DNA from 3 places in the Streptosporangium sp. OZ121 genome. Region 1 is predicted to be linked to each of the others. Evidence: predicted binding sites of a transcription regulator. Region 1 holds the regulator's gene; each other region holds the start of a gene.
The links. The regulator LexA, encoded in region 1, represses DNA repair genes until DNA is damaged. The targets are predictions, from matches to a motif close to TCGAACANNTGTTCGA.

Region 1 (6,854 bases):
CTTCCGGAGGCGCGGCCCAAGCGCCCCGCCGCCCCCGAGCGACCATGTCAGGCTGCCCCGGAAACGCCTGAAGGAGGCCGGATGCGATTCCGGCCCCCTTCGTCACCGGGCACTACGCGGATTCAGCAGCTCCGCCCGGCACTACCTTTCCGCCCGGGATTAGCTGCAGCCGCTGGTGGAGCCGCAGCCCTCGCAGACGTAGCAGCTGCCGGCCGGGCGCATCTTGGTGCCGCAGGTCATGCAGAGCGGCGCGTCGGCGGTGCGGCCCTGGTGGGACTCCAGGGAGCCGGTGCGGCGCGGGGTCTCCACGGGTACCGCCTCGGGGCGGGACTGCGGCTCCTCGACGGGGGCCGGCTCGATGGGGGCCGAGGTGGCGAGTTCGGCGATGACCTCGTCGGTGTGGATCGGGGCCGGGTCCTCACCGCGCTGCTGGGCGGCGCGCTCGGAGGCGGAGAAGATCCCGAGGGCCGCGCGGTCGTCGTAGGGCAGGTGGTCCAGGGCCAGACGGCGGAAGATGTAGTCCATCACCGAGGCGGCGATGCGGACGTCCGGGTCGTCGGTCATGCCGGCCGGGTCGAAACGCATGTTGACGAACTTGCCGACGTACGTCTCCAGCGGCACCCCGTACTGCAGGCCGATGGAGATGGCCACCGAGAACGCGTCCATGACGCCCGCGAGGGTCGAGCCCTGCTTGGACATCTTCAGGAAGACCTCACCGAGGCCGTCGTCGGGGTAGGACGAGGCGGTCATGTAGCCCTTGGCGCCTCCCACGGTGAAGCGGGTGGTGGTGCTGGGGCGCTGGTTCGGCATCCGGCGCCGGGTCGGGCGGCTGATCTCCACGACCTGGATCGCCGGCTCGGCGGGCGTCTCCTTCTCCTCGGTCTTCTTGCCCGAGGCCGAGAGGGGCTGGCCGACCTTGCAGTTGTCGCGGTAGACGGCCAGGGCCTTCAGGCCGAGCTTCCAGCCCTCCATGTAGACCTGCTCGATGTCCTCGATCGTCGCGGACTCGGGAAGGTTGACCGTCTTGGAGATGGCTCCGGACAGGAACGGCTGGGCCGCGGCCATCATGCGGACGTGGCCCATCGGGGCGATCGCGCGCTCGCCCATGGCGCAGTCGAACACCTCGTAGTGCTCGCGCCGCAGGCCGGGGGCGTCGACGACGTGGCCGTGCTCGGCGATGAACTCGACGATCGCCTCGACCTGCTCCTCCTGGTAGCCCAGCCGCCGCAGCGCGCGGGGGATCGTCTGGTTGACGATCTGCATGGAGCCGCCGCCGACGAGCTTCTTGAACTTGACCAGGGCGAGGTCGGGCTCGATGCCGGTGGTGTCGCAGTCCATCATCAGGCCGATGGTGCCGGTCGGGGCGAGGAGCGAGGCCTGGGCGTTGCGGTAGCCGTTCCTGTCGCCGAGCCGCAGGCACTCGTTCCACTGCCTGGAGGCCTCGCGGTGGATGGCCCCGTCGATCTCGTCGAACGTGCGCAGGGCGTCGTTCGCGTCGTTGTGCTTGCGCATGACCCGCTTGTGCGCGTCGGCGTTGCGGGCGTAGCCGTCGTACGGGCCCACGACCGCGGCCAGTTCGGCGCTGCGGCGGTAGGAGACGCCGGTCATCAGCGAGGTGATGGCCCCGGCGACCGCCCGGCCGCCGTCGGAGTCGTAGGCGTGGCCGGTGGCCATGAGCAGCGCGCCGAGGTTGGCGTAGCCGATGCCCAGCTGGCGGTAGGCGCGGGTGGTCTCGTCGATCTTCTCGGTCGGGAAGTCGGCGAAGGTGATGGAGACGTCCATCGCGGTGATGACCAGCTCAGTGATCTTCACGAAGTTCGCGATGTCGAAGGTGTCGTCGTCCTTCAGGAACTTCAGCAGGTTGATGCTCGCCAGGTTGCACGAGGAGTTGTCCAGGTGCAGGTATTCCGAGCAGGGGTTGCTGGCGGTGATGCGGCCCGTCTCCGGGCTGGTGTGCCAGTCGTTGATCGTGTCGTCGTACTGGAGGCCGGGGTCGGCGCACTCCCACGCGGCCTTGGCCATCTTGCGGAACAGCTCTCTGGCGTCGATCTTCTCGATGACCTCGCCGGTGAGGCGGGCGCGCAGGCCGAACTCCTCGCCGTTCTCCACCGCGCGCATGAACTCGTCGGAGACGCGCACGGAGTTGTTGGCGTTCTGGTACTGGACGGAGACGATGTCCTTGCCGCCCAGGTCCATGTCGAACCCGGCGTCGCGGAGGGCGCGGATCTTGTCCTCCTCGCGTGCCTTGGTCTCGACGAACTCCTCGATGTCGGGGTGGTCGACGTCGAGGACGACCATCTTGGCGGCGCGGCGGGTGGCGCCCCCGGACTTGATGGTGCCCGCGGAGGCGTCGGCGCCGCGCATGAAGGAGACCGGGCCGCTGGCGGTGCCGCCGCTGGAGAGCAGTTCCTTGGAGGAACGGATCCGGGAGAGGTTGACGCCGGAGCCCGAACCTCCCTTGAAGATCACGCCCTCTTCCTTGTACCAGTCGAGGATCGACTCCATCTGGTCGTCGACGGCCAGGATGAAGCAGGCGCTGACCTGCTGCGGCGACGCGGTGCCGACGTTGAACCAGACGGGCGAGTTGAAGCTGAAGACCTGGTTGACCAGAGCGTGCTTGAGCTCGTGGTCGAAGATCTCGGCGTCCTCGTCACTGGCGAAGTAGCCGTGCTCGACCGCCGTGCGCGTGTAGACGCCCACCACCCGGTCGACCAGCTGCTTGAGGCTCCACTCCCGCTGCGGGGTGCCGACCGCGCCGCGGAAGTACTTGGTGGTCACGATGTTGGCGGCGTTCACCGACCACGACTGGGGGAACTCGACGCCGCGCTGCTCGAAGTTGATCGAGCCGTCGCGCCAGTTGGTCATGACGACGTCACGGCGCTCCCAGGTCAGCTCGTCATAGGGATGCACGCCTGGCGTGGTGAAGATGCGCTTCATCTTCAGGCCCTTGCGAGGCCTCTTGCCCCCACGTGTCACCGCGCCGACAGTCTCCGTCATGACTTCCCCCTCCTGGGGCTCCGTAGAACCCTCGAATCGGACCACACCAACGCGCCGCCTCACCCCCGGCGCCCGGGGTCTGCATCAGTCCTGCTCGGTGGAGCGCTCCGCCCGGAGCCGCTCGATCTCCGCCTCGAAGTCGGCCAGGGTCTCGAACCCCCGGTAGACGGAGGCGAACCGCAGGTACGCCACCTCGTCCAGCTCGCGGAGCGGACCCAGGATGGCCAGCCCGACCTCGTGAGCCGCGATCTCGGCGCACCCGGTGGCCCGGATGCTCTCCTCGACCCGCTGGCCCAGCTGCGCCAGGGAGTCCTCGCTGACGGACCGCCCCTGGCAGGCCCGCCGGACCCCGGCGATCACCTTGTCCCTGAAGAACGGCTCCGTCACACCGCTGCGCTTGCTCACCATGAGCAGGACGGTCTCCTGCGTGGTGAACCTGCGCCCGCATTCGGAGCACGTGCGCCTGCGGCGGATGGCCCCGCCGTCCTCGGTGGCCCGGCTGTCGATGACTCGCGTGTCGAGATGGCGACAGAACGGACAATGCACGCGTGTCGCCTCCTTGACTACCGAAGCGGCCGACCCACTTCACCTACCCACCACGCGCACGCCCAGACGCTCGCGCACACACCTTCGAATAGTCGAGGTGCGGTAATGGAAACACAATCTGTGGTGAAGGGTTGCGATGCAGCCACTAGATGTTGTGGTCCAACCGTAGAAGTGCGCGACCATGAACGCAAGTTGAAACGACCTTGCCGGACGAAGTCGCTGATCAGCCGTCACATCCCGGCGTGTCGCCACCCGGGCGAGACCCCTCTCGTCCCGGGCGCCCCTTCCCTCACACACGCCCCGGGCGATCTGTCAGGCGAGACGCCCCGCACTCCCTCCCCCCGCCCGCCGACCGCCCTCTCGGACCCCTCCCCCACGTACGCCGCCACCCCTCCCCCACCTCGGGGACCCCACATCGAGAACCCGCCTCGGGGGACAGGCCCTCCCGGGGTCTCAGCGGAGGAGGCCCTCGGGGAGATAGAGCCGGGTCCCCGGCCGGACCGTCGAGCCGGACAGCCCGTTGAGGTCCATGACACGACGGACCGTCGGGCCGGCGTCGGCCTCCTCCGTCAACGCGTCCGCGATCTCCCACAGCGTGTCGCCCGCGTGCACCGTGATCCGGGGAAGGCCCTCGAGGTCCGGTCGCCCGCCCGCCGAGGCCATGTCGATGCGCCCGCCGATCCAGAGCACCCCCAGGGTGAGGAGCGCGAGCACCGTCACCGCCACAATCCTTCCACGCCTGGTGAGCCGGAGTGGCCGCCGGACGGGCGCCGGACGGGCGACGCCGGAACGGCGGGCCCGCACCACGGGCGCCACCGCCGATCCCGGCGCCCTCCTCGGCCCGGATCCGCTCCCGAGCCCCCGCTCCGGCTCACGGCCAGGCCTCCGGCCCGGCTCGCGACCGGGTCGCCGTCTCCGCTCACGCCCGGACGGCCGCCCGGACTCCGGGCCGGACCCCTGCCCCGGTTCGCGCCCGGACAGCCGCTCGGCCCCCTGCCCGGATCCCTGCCCGGACGCCCGCTCGGGCCCCTGCCCGGACCTCCGTCCCGACCCACGGCCGGGACGCGGCCCCGGCCCCGGCCCCGACACCGGCGCCGACCCCCGCCCGGATCCCGCCTCAGAACTTCGCTCGGCCTCCGGCTCCGGCTCCGGTCGCGGGGGCGGCACGAGCCGCAGGCGCGGCGCCTCCGGCGATCGCCGCGCCGCCCGGGATGCCGGCGCGGTCCTGGATCGCGGTGTCGTCGTGGTCGGTTTCATGGTGACCCCCATCCCCTCGACCTGGCCGAACACATGTCGAAGAAAGATCGGCGAATCGAACACGATGTCGATCGAACTCCCGTACGATGTTGTACACCACGGCGTCGCCGATTTCGAGGACATTCGAACAATTGTTTGAATATGATCTTCGGCCGAGGTATGGTCGCTGTGTGCGACGCGTTAAATACAGACCGGGAGGCGAGGAGTTCGTATGAGCCAGCACAACGAGAACGGTTCGGCCGCCAGCGACCTGGCGGTGCGAAGGCGTGACTCCCTTGGCCTCACCCCCAGGCAGCGGAAGATCCTTGAGGTGATCCGCGATTCCGTGCAGCAGCGCGGCTACCCGCCGTCCATGCGGGAGATCGGTGAGGCGGTGCAGCTCACCAGCACCTCCAGCGTGTCGCACCAGCTGACGGCTTTGCAGCGCAAGGGCTACCTGCGGCGTGATCCGCACCGCCCCCGCGCCCTGGAGGTCCGCCTTCCCGGCGAGCCCGTGCTGTGGGTGGACCCCGACTCCGGCGAGGACGAGGCCCCGGTCAGCCGCCCGACCGCCGCCTACGTCCCCCTGGTGGGCCGGATCGCCGCCGGTGGTCCCATCCTCGCCGAGGAGAGCATCGAGGACGTCTTCGCCCTGCCCAAGCAGCTTGTCGGCGAGGGCACCCTCTTCCTCCTCCAGGTGACCGGTGACTCGATGATCGAGGCCGCCATCGCCAACGGTGACTGGGTGGTCGTACGCCAGCAGCCGGTCGCCGACAACGGCGACGTGGTCGCGGCGATGATCGACGGCGAGGCCACGGTCAAGACCTTCAAGCGCAGAGACGGCCATGTCTGGCTGGTCCCGCACAACCCCAACTACGACCCGATCCCGGGTGACGAGGCCACCGTGCTCGGCAAGGTCGTGGCGGTCCTCCGCAAGCTCTGACGCGACCGCGAGCTCTGAAGCGAGCGTTCCGGGGCGAGCTCCGGACCGTTCTTCTCCGCGTCTGCTGAGCGAGCTTCGAAACACGTCGTTCCGGCGCGAGTTCCACACCACGCGCCTCCGGCCTCCGCGCGACACGCCGGAGGACGCGCGACACGCCGGATGGGTGGCGTCCCGATGTCGGGACACCACCCATCCGGCGTTCTCAGAGCTTCCCCGGCCGCCTAGGGAACGATGTTGACCAGCTTGGGCGCGCGGACGATCACCTTTCGCGGCGCTCCGGGCAGGAAGGACCGGACCTTCTCCGACGCCAGGGCCAGCGCCTCCAGGTCCGCCTCGGAGATCTCCGGGGAGACCTCCAGCCGGTCGCGCACCTTGCCCGCGACCTGGACGACGCAGGTGACCGACTCCTGGACCAGCAGTGCCGGGTCGGCGACCGGCCAGCCCGCGGTGGCGACCGAGGCGGAGTGTCCCAGCCGCTCCCAGCCCTCCTCCGCCGCGTACGGCGCGACCAGGGACAGCATGACCGCCAGGGTCTCGGCGGCCTCCCTGACCGCCGGGTCGGCCGCGCCGGGCCCGGAGTCGATGGCCTTGCGGGCCGCGCTCGTCAGCTCCATCATGCGGGCCACCGCGACGTTGAAGCGGTGGGAGTCGACCAGCTTGGTGACCTCGTCGACGGTGTGGTGGACGACCTTGCGCAGGTTCAGGTCTCCGGCGGTGACGTCCACCCCGGGTGCCGAGGCCGCGCCGGCCTCGGTCATCACCCGGAACGCGCGGGCCAGGAACTTCTGCGACGCCGCCGGGGAGACGTCGGCCCAGTCGATGTCCTCCTCGGGCGGCCCGGCGAAGACGACGGTCAGCCTGACCGCGTCGACACCGTAGGCGTCGATCTGCTGGCCCAGGTCGACGCCGTTGCCCAGCGACTTGGACATCGCCTTGCCCTGGTTGATGACCTGCCCCTGGTTCAGCAGGCGGGTGAAGGGCTCGACGAAGTCGATCATTCCCATGTCGTGCAGGACCTTGGTGAAGAACCTGGCGTACAGCAGGTGCAGCACGGCGTGCTCCACGCCGCCGACGTACTGGTCGATCGGGCCCCACTTGCGGACGCGCTCGACGTCGAACGGGCCGTTCTCGT
Region 2 (6,854 bases), on a different contig from region 1:
GCCCCCGCCTGAGGCCCCTCCGCCCGGCGAGGACCGCGTCCCCTGCCGGGCGGACCGGCCTGTCCGCGGACCTTTTCGCGGGCCGGCCTGTCCGCGGGCTTTTTCGCCAACCGGCCGGTTGGCGAACCCGCCGCCGGCCGGGTGTGCGTCCGGCGCGCGGTCAGGTCCGCCGGGAGGTGGCGGCCACCGCGAGGTCGGCCAGGGCCGCGCGGGCCTCGGGAAGGATCGGGGCGCCCTCCAGCGAGCCGAGGGCGTTCTCCAGATACCCCTTGATCAGGTCCTCGCACGCCACGAGGGCCCCCGTCTCCTCGATGATCCGGCGCAGCCGGTCGACCCCCGCCTCGTCCAGGCCGGGGTCGCCCAGCGTGGTGCGCACCACCTGGGCCTGCGACTCCGAGGCCGCGGCCAGCGTGCGGGCGATGAGCATGGTCCGCTTGCCCTCGCGGAGATCGTCGCCGGCCGGTTTGCCGGTCTCGTCAGGGTCGCCGAACACGCCGAGGATGTCGTCGCGCAACTGGAAGGCGATGCCCACGGACTGCCCGTACTCCTCGCAGAGCCGGTCGATCCACGGCTCCCTGCCCCGGGCGGCCAGCACCAGGCCGAGCCGGAGCGGTTGTTCCACGGAGTACTTGCCGCTCTTGAAGAGGGCGACCCGCAGCGCGCTGTCGAAGGTGCCCTCCCCGTGCGCCTGCTCCAGCAGATCGAAGTACTGCCCGCACATCAGCTCGGTGCGCATGTCGTCGTGGACCTTCTGCGCCGCCGCCAGCGAGGCGGCCGGCAGGCCGCTGTTCCGCCACATCTCACCGGACCAGATGAGCATCAGGTTGCCCAGCAGGATGGCCGCCCCCTCGCCGAACTGCTCGGCCGAGCCGTGCCAGCCCGCATCCCTGTGCAGCCCCTCGAACCTGCGGTGCGCCGAGGGCATGCCCCGGCGCAGGTCGCTGGCGTCCATCACGTCGTCGTGCACCAGGGCGCTGGCCTGGAGCAGCTCCAGTGAGGCCGCGGCGGCGAAGAGCGCGGGATCGTCACCTCCGCCCGCGCCACGCCAGCCCCAGTAGCAGAAGGCGGGCCGCAGCCGTTTGCCGCCCGCGAGGAAGTCCTCGGCCGCCGAGATGAGCGGGGCCAGCTCCGGAGCGCTGACCTGCGGGCGCTGCCGTTCGACGAATCGCCGAAGAGAGCGGTCCACCTCGGACCGGATCGTGTCCAGCGCGGCTGCAGAAGTGATCATCGAATACCTCCAGTGTGGAGACCCTGGGCTTCAGCTCTGGGGGGGAAACGCGGTACGTTGCCGTGCGTCGCGGCAGCGTGACCAGCGGTGATGACGCACCGATCACCGTACGCATGATCGACAAGATCCTCTCCGCCGGTCCGGCGGAGAGGTGGAACGCCTGTGGAGCCGATGTAAGGCACGACACCTCCGGGTTCCTTGCGACTGGCGATGAGGCAGGAAACCCAATCTATGAAAATCGGAATCCCCCGCCTTCGACGGCGGGAGGAGGTCAGGTAATGAGATTAACGGTCCAAGAGGACATTTCGATCTAGAGGGGTGGTTGATTTGCGCGATAATTGACACAGGGCCGTTCTGCGGGTGGCGGAGATGATCTGACCGGGCACCCGGGCGGCCGGGCAAGTATCCTTGCCCCATGGCTCTGGGTCGCGCATCTGTCCTCCCCGATCGTGTCGCCACCGTCCGCGAACTCCTCGCCGCCGGTGCCCGCTCGTTCTCCTTCGAGTTCTCCCCTCCGAAGACCGACGAGGGAGAGCGTCAGCTCTGGCGCGCCGTCCGTGAGCTGGAGTCGCTGCACCCCACCTTCGTGTCCGTCACCTACGGCGCGGGCGGCAGCACCCGCGACCGCACCGTCGACATCGTCGAGCGGATCGCCCACGAGACCACGCTCACCCCGGTGGCCCACTTCACCGCCGTCAACCACTCCGTCCGCGAGCTGCGCCACCTGATCGGCCGCTTCGCGGGGGCGGGCGTGCGCAACATCCTCGCCGTGCGGGGCGACCCGCCCGGCGACGTGACGGGCGAGTGGGTGCGCCACCCCGAGGGCGTCCAGTACGCCGAGGACCTGGTCCGGCTCATCCGCCAGTCCGGCGACTTCTGCGTGGGCGTGGCCGCCTTCCCGTACAAGCACCCCAGGTCGGATTCGATCGAGTCCGACACCGAGTACTTCGTGCGCAAGTGCCGCGCGGGCGCCGACTACGCGATCACCCAGATGTTCTTCCGCGCCGAGGACTACCTGCGGCTGCGCGACCGGGTGGCGGCCGGCGGCTGTGACACGCCGATCATCCCCGGGATCATGCCCGTCACGCAGATGAGCACCATCGCCAGGTCCGAGCAGCTCTCCGGCGCCCCGTTCCCGCCGGAGGTGGCCGAGAGGTTCGCGGCCGTCGCCGACGATCCGGCCGCCGTGCGCAGCCTCGGCATCGAGCACGCCGCCGAGCTCTGCCAGACCCTGCTCGACGAGGGGGCGCCCGGCATCCACTTCATCACCTTCAACCGCTCCAGCGCGACCCGAGAGGTCTTCCAGGCCCTCGACCACACGCAGAAGGCCGCCCCGCTGCCGGTCTGACGCCGCCGCGTCCCCGCTGCCCCGCCCCCGCCGGGACATGGCGGCCGGCGGGTGGTCCTTGTCCGGCCGGGCCCCGGTCACCGTGGCCCGTTGTGGCCCTTCGCGGCCCGCCCGGCGCGTCCGGCCTGGCCGGGTGGCCCGGCTCCCGGGGCGGGACTCCCAGGTGCGGGGCGTCCGGGGAGGGCGGCGTTCCTGCGGGGACCAGGAGCTCCGGCCGGTGGCTCAGCCGTCCAGCGGCAGGACGGTCCCGAGGATCGCGTAGCGCTCGTGCCCGCCGGGAAAGACGAACTGCGTGAGCAGGTCCACGAAGCCGATGCTCCGGTAGAGGTGCCGGGCCGCGGTGGGCTGGTCACGGGTCGACAGCACGGCGGTGCGCTCCAGGCGGCCCGCGCACATGCCCGTGATCATCGCCCGGCCGATGCCCTTCCCCTGGTAGTCGGGGTGGACGTGGATCTCGGCGAGCTCCAGCGCGTCGCCCAGCCAGCCGCGGGCGCTGCCCTCGCCGTGTCTCTCCACGAGGGCCCGCCTGACCACGTCGTGCCACCACTGGCCGGGAACCCCGTGGAAGCCGTAGGCGATGCCCACCGGTGTGCCGTCGGCGAGCTCGGCGAACAGGCAGGTGAAGGCGGGGTGGGTGGCGTGGTTTCCCATGATGAGCCTGCGGCCGGCGATCTGGTCGGCGGGCGGGTTCATCGCCTCGGTGTAGACGTGGAGGACCGCGTCCAGCCGGAGCCTGAACTCGTCGGGTCCGATCCGTCGCAGTCCGATCACGCGTCGCACCCTAGCAGTGCGAACGTGACGCGGGTCGGCACGGGGCGAGAGCGCGGCACCCGGTGTCCACCACGAGGTTCACCGGCCGGTCCCGCTCGCCTCCTGACCCGGCCGCACGGGTCCTGACCGCCCAGGCACGGCTCGTGCGGGGGTGTACGGGGTCCGGGCGCGCCGTGTCACGGTCACGGCGTCCCGCGGCCACGGGAGCCACGGGGGTCGTGAGGGCCATGGGGCCCGGGAGTGCGGCGTCCGGTGGCCACGGCGTCCGGTGGCACGGCGTCCGGTGGTCGCGCGGTTCGGTGAGTGCGGCGCCTTGCGAGTGCGGCGTTCAAGCGCCGTTGAAGGCCGTCAGTCGAAGGCCGTCATTCGACCTCGACGGGAACCCCGCCGGTGATGCGGACGAGCTCCTCGAAGGAGGTCGGGAAGACGGTGTGCGGATGGCCGGCGGCGGCCCAGACGACCTCGTGCTTGCCCAGCCAGGTGTCGACCAGGGTCCTGACCGGCGCGGGGTGGCCGATCGGGGCGACGCCGCCGATGACCTGGCCGGTGGCCGCCCGTACGAAGGCGGGGTCGGCGCGCCGCACCTTCGCCGCGCCGGCCGTCCTGGCGATCAGGTCGGTGTCGACCCGGTGGGCTCCGCTGGTCAGCACCAGGAGCGGCTCGCCGTCGGCGTCGAATATCAGGCTGTTGGCGATGGCGCCGACGTCGCAGCCGAGCTGCGCGGCCGCGGTGGCGGCGGTCGGGGTGGCCTCCGCGAAGACGACGATCTCGCCGGGGACGCCGTGCTCGCGCAGGACGGCGGCGACCTTCTCGATGTTCGGATGCAACTTTTCTGGCACGCGGCCACTCTAAACAGATTGACCGTTGATTGCCGCTTTATAACCGGCGGCCTGCACGGGGAACCCGTGCGCTATGGTCCCTTGACCTGATCCATAGTGATATGAGGAGTTGATTGAAAGTGGGGGTTGGACAGCGGCAGGGAGTGGCCGCGCTGATGACGGCGGGGGCCGTGCTCCTCTCTTCCGCGGGCGTCACCCTTTTCGCGGACGCCGCCGCGGCCCAGACCTCGGCTTCCCCTGCCGTCTCGGCCGTGACGGCTGTGACGGCGACGGGGGCGAGCCCGTTCGTCGCACCGGGCAAGACGCTCAAGCTCGGCGCGAAGGGCGCCACGGTGAAGGTGCTCCAGACCCGGCTGGCCGAGCTCGGCTACGCCCCGGGCAGGATCGACGGCCGCTACGGCGGGGCGACCCTGGCGGCGGTCTGGGCCTTCCAGAAGGTCAACGGCATCACCCCGACCAGCACCGTGGCGCGCAGGACCTGGGCCGCCCTGGAGACCCCGCTGGCGCCGAAGGTGCTCGTGCCCAACGGGAAGCCGACCCGGGTGGAGGTCAACCTCGCCAAGCAGGTGATGGTCCTCTACGTCGGCGGTGTGGTGAAACTGGTCAGCCACACCTCCTCGGGCAGCGGGATCTCCTACTGCGAGACGGCCACCTGGGAGGGCAGGGCCCAGCGGTTCTGCGGCGACGCCCGCACGCCGACGGGCGACTACAAGACCACCTGGCGCAGGGACGGCTGGCACAAGTCCTACCTCGGCCAGCTCTACAACCCGATCTTCTTCAACGGGGGCATCGCCTTCCACGGCGCGCTGTCGGTGCCGCTGGCGCCCGCCTCCCACGGCTGCGTACGGCTGCCGATGCACGTGGCGGAGGTCCTTCCCGGCCTGCTCGGTACGGGAGTGCCGGTGCACGTCCGCGGCAGGTTCGTCCGGTAGGGCGGCGGAACGGGTGATCCGGGGGGCGTGACCCCGCCGGTCGTGAACCGGGGCCCCGGGAGACGGCGATCTCCCGGGGCCCTTTCGCGTTTCCGCGCGCACCGATCTCCCCGGGCCCGCATGTGCCCTCACGCACCGATCTCCCCGGGCCCGCATGTGTCCTCACACACCCGAAGATCGAACTTTTGTTCGTCGTTTTACTTGACAGTATTAGTGATCGAATTTATGTTCGATGTGATGACACGGGGCTCGCGGCTCGTGTCCGAGGGCGGCCGATCCGGTCCACGTCGTCGGCGGAGACGATCGGGCCAGGTCAGGACGGGCGGGGAGAGGGGAAGCTCCTCGTCCGGCCGTCCGGTGGATTTGTCGGTGGGGTCTGCGAGTGTGATACCACCGGCGAAAACGCCGGAGCCGCTTGCGACCAAGGAGGCTGAAGCACTATGACCCCTCGGCTCAGCGATTCCGGTGGGCCCCGGTTGTCCCCCACGGTGCGGGCGCACCTCTCAGACGCGCGCGACTGCCTCGAAGAGGCCGCCGCCGCCCGGACTTCCGCCGCGCGTTACGTCGCGGCCCACCTCGCCGCGCTCAGGGCGGCCGCTGCCGTCCTGGCGGCCCGTCCCCGTCCCATGGAGGGCCGCAGGAGGCGCAGGCTGCGCAGCGCCTGGGAAATGCTGCCCGAGGCCGAGCCCCGCCTGGCCGAGTGGGCACCCTACTTCGAGACGAGCGCGGCCAAGCGGGCCGCCGCCGAGGCGGGCCTGACCCGCACGGTGTCCTCGCGAGACGCCGAGGAGCTCATCTCCGAGGCGGAGCGTTTCGTCACCGCCGTGGAGAAGCTGCTCGGCGCGCCGAGCCAGCCCATGCTCCCCGGCCAGGTCCCCCTAGCCGGTTAGAGCCGGAGCGGCCTCCCACCCGGGGTCGCCGCCCGGGCTCACCGGCGCCGTCCCCGTACGTCTCCGTGCCCACCGGTCCTCCCGGGCGGCACGAAGACGTACGGGGACGTTTTTCGCGTCGCCTGTCCCTCGCGTCGCCTGTCCATCACGCCACCCGCCCCGGGCCGTCCTCACCCCGTCCGTTCCGACGCCGCCGCCGTGGAGTTCTGGCGGGCGGCGCGGTGACGTAGCAGGAGCATGGCGGCGTCGTCGCTCAGCGGCCTGCCCACGTGGTCGAGCAGGTCGGCGCGGAGGGCGTCCAGCGAGCCCTGGGGGTCGTCGCCGTCCAGCAGGTGCGCCCGCTCCAGCAGCGGGTAGAACTCGCCGGCCGCGTCGCGCGCCTCGATGACCCCGTCGGTGTAGAAGAGCACCTGGTCGCCCGGCTCGAACGGGATGTGGTGCGGCTGCGGCTCACTGGCCTTGAGGGCGCTCATGCCCAGCGGGAGCGCCTCGTCCGGCGGGTCGGCGAACCAGATCCCGCCCTCGGCGTCGAGCACCATGGGCGCCGGATGGCCGCAGTTGATGACGGTGATGGTGGAACCGCCGCTGATCTCGGCCAGTACGGCGGTCACGAACTGCTCGCCGGACAGCTCGCGGGTCAGGGCGTTCTCCAGACGCGCCACGACGCCCTGAAGCGCCTTCTCGTCGTGGGCCGCCTCCCGGAAGGCCCCGAGCACCACGGCGGCCGTCTCCACGGCCTCCAGGCCCTTGCCCTGGACGTCTCCCACGATGATCCGCACCCCATGCGGGGTGGTGACGACCTCGTACAGGTCGCCGCCGATCCTGGCCTCCGCCGTGGCGGAGGTG
Region 3 (6,854 bases), on a different contig from region 1:
GGGGCGGGCGGGGCGGGAGGCGTGTCGAGCTCGGTCATGTCCTCGATCGGGACGACCACCTCGACCTCGATCTCCTTGTCGGAGGGCGGCTGGACCACGGTCGCCGGGCGCGATCCGCCCAGGAAGGCGGCCACCTCGCTCACCGGCCGGACGGTCGCCGACAGGCCGATCCGCTGGGCGGGCCGGGGCAGGAGGGTGTCGAGCCGCTCCAGACTGAGGGCCAGGTGCGCGCCGCGCTTGGTGGCCGCCACCGCGTGCACCTCGTCGACGATGACCGTCTCCACACCGCGCAACGCCTCGCGGGCCTGGCTGGTGAGCAGCAAAAACAGCGACTCGGGGGTGGTGATCAGGATGTCGGAGGGCCGGGTCGCGAACCGCCGCCGCTCCTCGGGGGCGGTGTCACCCGACCGGATCGCCACCGAGATCTCCGGCACCGGGAGCCCGAGCCGCCGCGCGGTCTGCCTCAGCCCGGCCAGCGGCGCCCGGAGGTTGCGCTCGACGTCGACCGCCAGGGCCTTGAGCGGCGAGACGTACAGGACCCGGCACCGCCTCACCGGCTCGCCGTCCCCCCGGTTCCCCCGCGAACGCCCTCGCCCGCCCCGGGCGCTCGTACCGGCCGTATCGCCGGTGCCACCCGTACCGGCCGTCAGGTCCGTGTCGGAGGATCCGGCGTCCGGTGGGGAGCCGGGAGCGGAGGAGGCGAGCCGGTCGAGCGACCACAGGAAGGCGGCCAGCGTCTTGCCGGATCCGGTGGGTGCGACCACCAGCGTGTTGTCGCCCCGCGCGATCGCCGCCCACGCCCCCTCCTGCGCGGCGGTCGGCGCGGCGAACGCCCCGGTGAACCAGTCTCTGGTCATCCGGGTGAAGTGATCGAGCGCCCCGCCCGCGCTCGCCGTCTCGCTCATCGCCGCCCCCTAGCTCCCGGTCCGGACGACCGACCGGCTCACCGCCCATACTGCACGGCCCCACCGACAGAACCCGTCACCGCCCGCCCGGCGACCGGGCGGCGGACGGGAGCGGGTGGTCCGCGCATCACCTGCGGACGCACGGTTCGCCGGTGCTGCGACGCCCCACGGGAGACCGGATCCGCGGCGTTCGCCGGGACGGTGACCATTCGCCACCATGACGTGACGTCCGGGATAGGTTGGCTCCCTGCCGTTGAGGACATGGCTTTGACGAACACACGACGTATTGAGTGGTGAGCTAAAGGTGAGCATCGACCATCAGGCCATCGAGGCGACACGCGAGCGGATCAAGGCGGAGCATCTCAGGGCGCACCGCCCGCCGAGCAGCGCGAGGGGGCTGCACCACTTCGCGCTGATCTCCTCCGACGTCGAGACGACGATCGCGTTCTACCAGGACCTTCTGGAGTTCCCGCTGACGGAGATCTTCGAGAACCGCGACTACCGGGGGTCGAACCACTTCTTCTTCGACATCGGCAACGGCAACCTGCTCGCCTTCTTCGACTTCCCCGGCCTGGACCTCGGCCCCTACAAGGAGGTCCTCGGCGGGCTCCACCACGTCGCCATCTCGGTCGATCCCTCCACGTGGGAGCGCCTGCGGGGCAAGCTGGAGGCGGCGGGCGTTCCGCACCAGGTCGAGAGCGGCGCGTCGATCTACTTCGCCGACCCCGACGGGGCCCGCCTGGAACTGCTCGCCGACCCCCTCGGCGAGATGTACGGCTCCCGCGTGCTCTGACGGCTCTCCCGCCTCCGGCCGCCCACGCCTTCCCCCTCGCTCTCGCTCTCGCCCATCCCCGTCCCCGTCCCGTCCCCGTCCCGTCCCCGTCCCCGTCCCGTCCGCTCCGTCTCCGGCTCGCCCCCGTCCGGCGGAGGCCGGGAGAGCGGGACGCGGGCGCCTCGCGGCCCGGCGGCGCGCCGGGGTGGGTCGCGGCACGCCGATGGGCGTCCATACTTGGGGCATGCGCCTATCGGATTTCTGGAAGCGGATGAAGTCACACTTCGGCGACCAGTACGCCGAGTCGTGGGCCCGCGACTACGTCATCGCCGATCTCGGCGGCCGGACCGTGATCCAGGCGCTGGCCGAGGGAGTCGGCGCCAAGGAGGTCTGGCACGCCGTGTGCGGGGTGACCGACGTCGCGCCCAGGCTCCGCTGAGAGCCGGTGAGCACGCGGCCCGGTAAACGGGCCGGAGAGCATGCGGCCGGGTAAGCGGAGAGCCGGAGAGCGTGAAGGGCCGCTCAGGACGGTTCCGTGAGCGGGGCGAGGAGCTTCTCCACCGAATCGGCCGCCCGCGCGGGATCGTCGGCGCTCTCCTCACCGTCCGGTGCCCACAGAAACAGCCAGCCGTCCCTGACCGGGGTGGCGAAGACTATGGTCTGCCGACGGCTGTCCGGATGCCACACCCACAGCACCGGGGCGGCGCCTCCGAGGGTGCGGCTCGCCAGCCCTCGTTGTCGCAGCTCGGCGGCGAGGGAATCGAGATGGGCTAGACGTTGCTGCGTGAACGTGTTGGGCACGTCGGGCACCTCGGGTCGTTTCCCCTCAGGATCACTCCAGGTCAACCCGGTGACAACAGGTCCTGGGCAATTCTTGGAAATGTCGCCTCCCGGATGGGGTCCGCATCTCCCGAAGCCGTGGCCCGCCGGCCTGCCCGGCCGTGTCCGGTCGTGCGCGGGGGGACTCCGCGGCGGTTCGTGACTCCCGCAACGTATGGTGCCAACGGGCGGCGATCGAACAGTCGTTCGGCTATATTGAACAAGCCACCACTCTTGGCGTGCCCTCCCGAAATTGTCGGCGGCACCCCGTAGCTTTCTGGCAACCGATCCAACCCGCGACCCTTCAGGGGGCTCCCATGGCAGCTAACGACCGCGAGAAGGCGCTTGAGACCGCACTCGCTCAGATCGAGCGGCAGTTCGGCAAGGGCTCGATCATGCGCCTGGGCGACGAGACCCGGGCGCCCATCGAGGTGGTTCCCACCGGCTCCATCGCGCTCGACGTGGCCCTCGGCATCGGCGGCTTCCCGCGCGGCCGCATCGTCGAGGTCTACGGTCCCGAGTCCTCGGGCAAGACCACGGTCGCCCTGCACGCGGTGGCCAACGCCCAGCGTGGTGGCGGCATCGCCGCGTTCATCGACGCCGAGCACGCGCTCGACCCGGAGTACGCCCAGAAGCTGGGCGTCGACACCGACGCGCTGCTCGTCTCCCAGCCCGACACCGGTGAGCAGGCGCTGGAGATCGCCGACATGCTGATCCGGTCCGGCGCCGTCGACCTGCTGGTCATCGACTCGGTGGCGGCCCTGGTGCCCAAGGCCGAGATCGAGGGCGAGATGGGCGACAGCCACGTCGGCCTCCAGGCCCGTCTGATGTCCCAGGCGCTGCGCAAGGTCGCCGGCGCGCTCAACAACACCGGCACCACCGCGATCTTCATCAACCAGCTCCGTGAGAAGATCGGCGTCATGTTCGGCTCGCCCGAGACCACGACCGGTGGAAAGGCGCTGAAGTTCTACGCCTCGGTCCGCCTCGACATCCGCCGCATCGAGACGCTGAAGGACGGCACCGAGGCGGTCGGCAACCGCACCCGGGTGAAGGTCGTCAAGAACAAGATGGCCCCGCCCTTCCGCGTGGCCGACTTCGACATCCTCTACGGCGTCGGCATCTCCCGCGAGGGTGGCCTGATCGACATGGGTGTCGAGCACGGCTTCGTCCGCAAGTCCGGCGCCTGGTACACCTACGAGGGTGACCAGCTCGGTCAGGGCAAGGAGAACGCGCGAAACTTCCTCAAGAGCCACCCGGACATGGCGAACGAGATCGAGAAGAAGATCAAGGAGAAGCTCGGCGTCGGCCCGCGCGTCGACAGCCCGGCCGTCCCGTCGCCCGTCCCTGCGGCTTCGGCCCCGGCCGCCGCTTCCGGCCGCGCGTCCGGTGCCGCTTCGGCTCCTGCCGCGTCCGGTCGCGGTTCCAAGGCCGCCGCTGCCCCCAAGCCGGGTGACGCCTGAATCCGGGCTGATCGATGACCACGGGACCTGACTCCGGTCCGGCCGGCGAGGCCGGGCCGAGAGACTGGGGAGCCTGGCCCGACGAACCTCGGGCGGGTTCACCGAGCCGGCGCGGGCGCGACCATGACCACGGTTCGTCCGTCGCGGAGGGAGGCTTTCGCGAGGAAGCCGCGGACCCGGCGAGTGACGGGCCGCGAGGCCGGAAGAAGCGTGCCTCACGGCGTGGGCGGCGGTCCGGGAGCGCTGCCCCGGGCTTTCTCTCCGACCGATCCGACGGATTCGACGGACTTGGCGGACCTGACGGAATTGACAGATCCGGCAGGTCCGGCGGACGCGGCAGGTTCGGTGGGCGTGACGGGTCCGGTGGACGTGACGGGTCCGACGGGTCGGCCGAGGGGTCTCGGGCGAGCCGGGAGGCCGGATCCGATCCGCAGGCGGTTGCCCGGGGCATCTGCCTGCGGCTGCTGACCATGGCGCCGCGCACCCGGGCCCAGCTCGCGGAGGCGCTGCGCAAGCGCGAGGTGCCCCAGGAGGCGGCGGACGCCGTGCTGGAGCGCTTCTCCGAGGTCGGGCTCATCGACGACGAGGCGTTCGCCGCGGCATGGGTGAGCTCGCGTCACGCCGGGCGGGGTCTCGCCAGAAAGGCCCTCGCCTCGGAGCTCCGCCACCGAGGGGTGGACGAGGAGACCGTGAAGGAAGCGGTGGATCGGCTCGATCCCGAGGAGGAGGCGGAGACCGCTCGTCGCCTCGTGCGGCGCAAACTCTCCTCGACCCGGGGTCTGGAGCCCGCGGTCAGGACCCGCAGGCTTGCCGGCATGCTCGCCCGCAAGGGATACGGCCCCGGCCTGGCATTTCGCGTGATCCGTGAAGTGCTGGAGGACGAAGGGGCGGAAACATCGCCATTCGCGGAGGATCAGGGCTATCCACTCGACTAGTCCAAAGCAGCTTTGACAGCGGGTCTTTGCTTGCTCGTTACCTCTCTGACGCTTAATCTCAACGACAGTGAGGAGTTACTCCGCGCAGTGCGGATTGTCATAGCGGTGTAATACGGACAAGCAGGCTTGGCGGATGAGGACGGGACGACGGACCGGCGGGAACAGCCGGTGGGTGATCCCCTCTGGGTTCACTTCTGTCCCGACGGTGCCGTCTCTTGAGCTTTCCGTGCCGTGCGTGTGACCCCTCGTGTGCCTGATATTTGCGACGCGAGGAAGGTGAGGCGCGCATGGATCCGGTCGTGGTCGTCATGTTGACAGTGGCGGTTATGGCTCTCGCCGTGATGACAGCCGTGCTGGTCGTGTTGCTGCGTCGTGTCGGCGGAGCCGGGGGCCCGAAGGGTCCCACGCCTGAGCAGGAGGCCGAGGTTCAGGCCCACCTGGAGGAGGCCAGACGCGAGGCCGCCGACATCCGGGCGAAGGCCCAGGACGACGCCGGAGAGCTGCTGCGCAAGTCGGAGGCGGCGATCGAGGCGGCGGCCGAGATGCGCAAGGAGGCCGAGGCCGAGGGCAAGATCCTGAAGTACGAGCTCAAGGAGCTCCGGTCCGACCTCGAACGCAGGGAGAACCGGCTCGCGGAGCGCGAGCAGCGTCTCGACGAGGAGGCCAGGCGCCAGGCCGACCGGGCCCGCAAGCTCGCCGAGACGGAGACCGAGCTGGCCGACCGCCGCGAGGATCTCGAACGGGTCGCCGAGGAGCGCAAGACCATCCTGGAACGGGTGTCCGGGTTCACCAGCGACCAGGCCAGGGCCGAGCTGGTCAGGGAGATCGAGAACCAGGCGAAGCGCGAGGCCGCTCTGATCATCAGGGAGATCGAGGGAGAGGCACGCAAGGAGGGCGAGAAGCGCGCCACCAAAATCGTCACGTTGGCGGTCCAGCGGGTCGCCACCGAGCAGACCGCCGAGTCCGTGGTGAGCGTCCTGCATCTTCCCGGTGACGAGATGAAGGGGCGCATCATCGGCCGCGAGGGCCGCAACATCCGGGCCTTCGAGTCGACCACCGGCGTCAACCTGATCATCGATGACACGCCGGAAGCCGTGTTGTTGTCGTGTTTCGACCCGGTCCGCCGCGAGACCGCGCGGCTCACCCTGGAGAAGCTCGTCCTCGACGGCCGCATCCATCCGCAGCGCATCGAGGAGGCCCACGATCGCAGCAAGGCCGAGGTCCAGGAGCTGTGCGTGCGTGCGGGCGAGGACGCCCTGGTGGAACTCGGCATCACCGACATGCATCCCGAGCTCGTCACCCTCCTCGGCCAGCTCCGTTACCGCACCTCCTACGGCCAGAACGTGCTGGGCCACCTCATCGAGTCGGCCCACATCGCCGGCATCATGGCGGCCGAGCTGCGACTCGACACGACGCTGCTCAAGCGCTGCACGCTCCTGCACGACATCGGCAAGGCCCTCACCCACGAGGTCGAGGGCAGCCACGCGCTCATCGGCGCCGAGATCGCCAGACGATACGGCGAGCACGAGGACGTCGTCCACGCCATCGAGGCCCATCACAACGAGGTCGAGGTCAAGACCGTCGAGGCCGTCCTCACCCAGGCCGCCGACGCGATCAGCGGCAGCCGTCCCGGCGCCCGCCGCGAGTCGCTGGAGGCCTACGTCAAGCGGCTGGAGCGCCTTGAGGAGATCGCCACCTCCTACGAGGGCGTCGAGAAGGTCTTCGCCATGCAGGCGGGCCGGGAGATCAGGGTCATGGTGAAGCCAGACGCGGTCGACGACATCCAGGCCCAGGTGATCGCCCGCGACGTCGCCAAACAGGTCGAGGAGGAGCTCACCTACCCCGGCCAGATCCGCATCACGGTCGTCCGCGAATCGCGGGCCACCGAGTTCGCCCGCTGATCCCGCCCAACGGGCCCAATCCGCCGACCCCGCTGTGCGCGCCGAACCAGCCCAACCCGCCG

Region 2: the regulator LexA is predicted to act here: its motif matches at 5,296-5,311, upstream of ACTOQ1_RS06510 (SAV_6107 family HEPN domain-containing protein).
Region 3: the regulator LexA is predicted to act here: its motif matches at 2,692-2,707, upstream of recA (recombinase RecA).

Annotation. Positions count from the first base shown of each region.
Region 1 is NZ_JBPXMC010000001.1:1,047,281-1,054,134, forward strand. Features, by position in the region: gene ACTOQ1_RS04880 (vitamin B12-dependent ribonucleotide reductase) at 160-2,997, opposite strand; gene nrdR (transcriptional regulator NrdR) at 3,082-3,543, opposite strand; gene ACTOQ1_RS04890 (LysM peptidoglycan-binding domain-containing protein) at 3,997-4,263, opposite strand; gene lexA (transcriptional repressor LexA) at 5,012-5,722, shown strand; gene leuS (leucine--tRNA ligase) at 5,944-6,854, opposite strand, start outside.
Region 2 is NZ_JBPXMC010000002.1:372,773-379,626, reverse strand. Features, by position in the region: gene thiE (thiamine phosphate synthase) at 1-12, shown strand, start outside; gene ACTOQ1_RS06535 (polyprenyl synthetase family protein) at 161-1,228, opposite strand; gene metF (methylenetetrahydrofolate reductase [NAD(P)H]) at 1,644-2,576, shown strand; gene ACTOQ1_RS06525 (GNAT family N-acetyltransferase) at 2,799-3,347, opposite strand; gene ACTOQ1_RS06520 (YbaK/EbsC family protein) at 3,710-4,186, opposite strand; gene ACTOQ1_RS06515 (L,D-transpeptidase family protein) at 4,306-5,118, shown strand; gene ACTOQ1_RS06510 (SAV_6107 family HEPN domain-containing protein) at 5,559-6,008, shown strand; gene ACTOQ1_RS06505 (PP2C family protein-serine/threonine phosphatase) at 6,179-6,854, opposite strand, start outside.
Region 3 is NZ_JBPXMC010000013.1:139,407-146,260, reverse strand. Features, by position in the region: gene ACTOQ1_RS23525 (ATP-dependent helicase) at 1-905, opposite strand, end outside; gene ACTOQ1_RS23520 (VOC family protein) at 1,210-1,698, shown strand; gene ACTOQ1_RS23515 (DUF3046 domain-containing protein) at 1,922-2,116, shown strand; gene ACTOQ1_RS23510 (hypothetical protein) at 2,200-2,478, opposite strand; gene recA (recombinase RecA) at 2,814-3,956, shown strand; gene recX (recombination regulator RecX) at 3,971-4,891, shown strand; gene rny (ribonuclease Y) at 5,218-6,792, shown strand.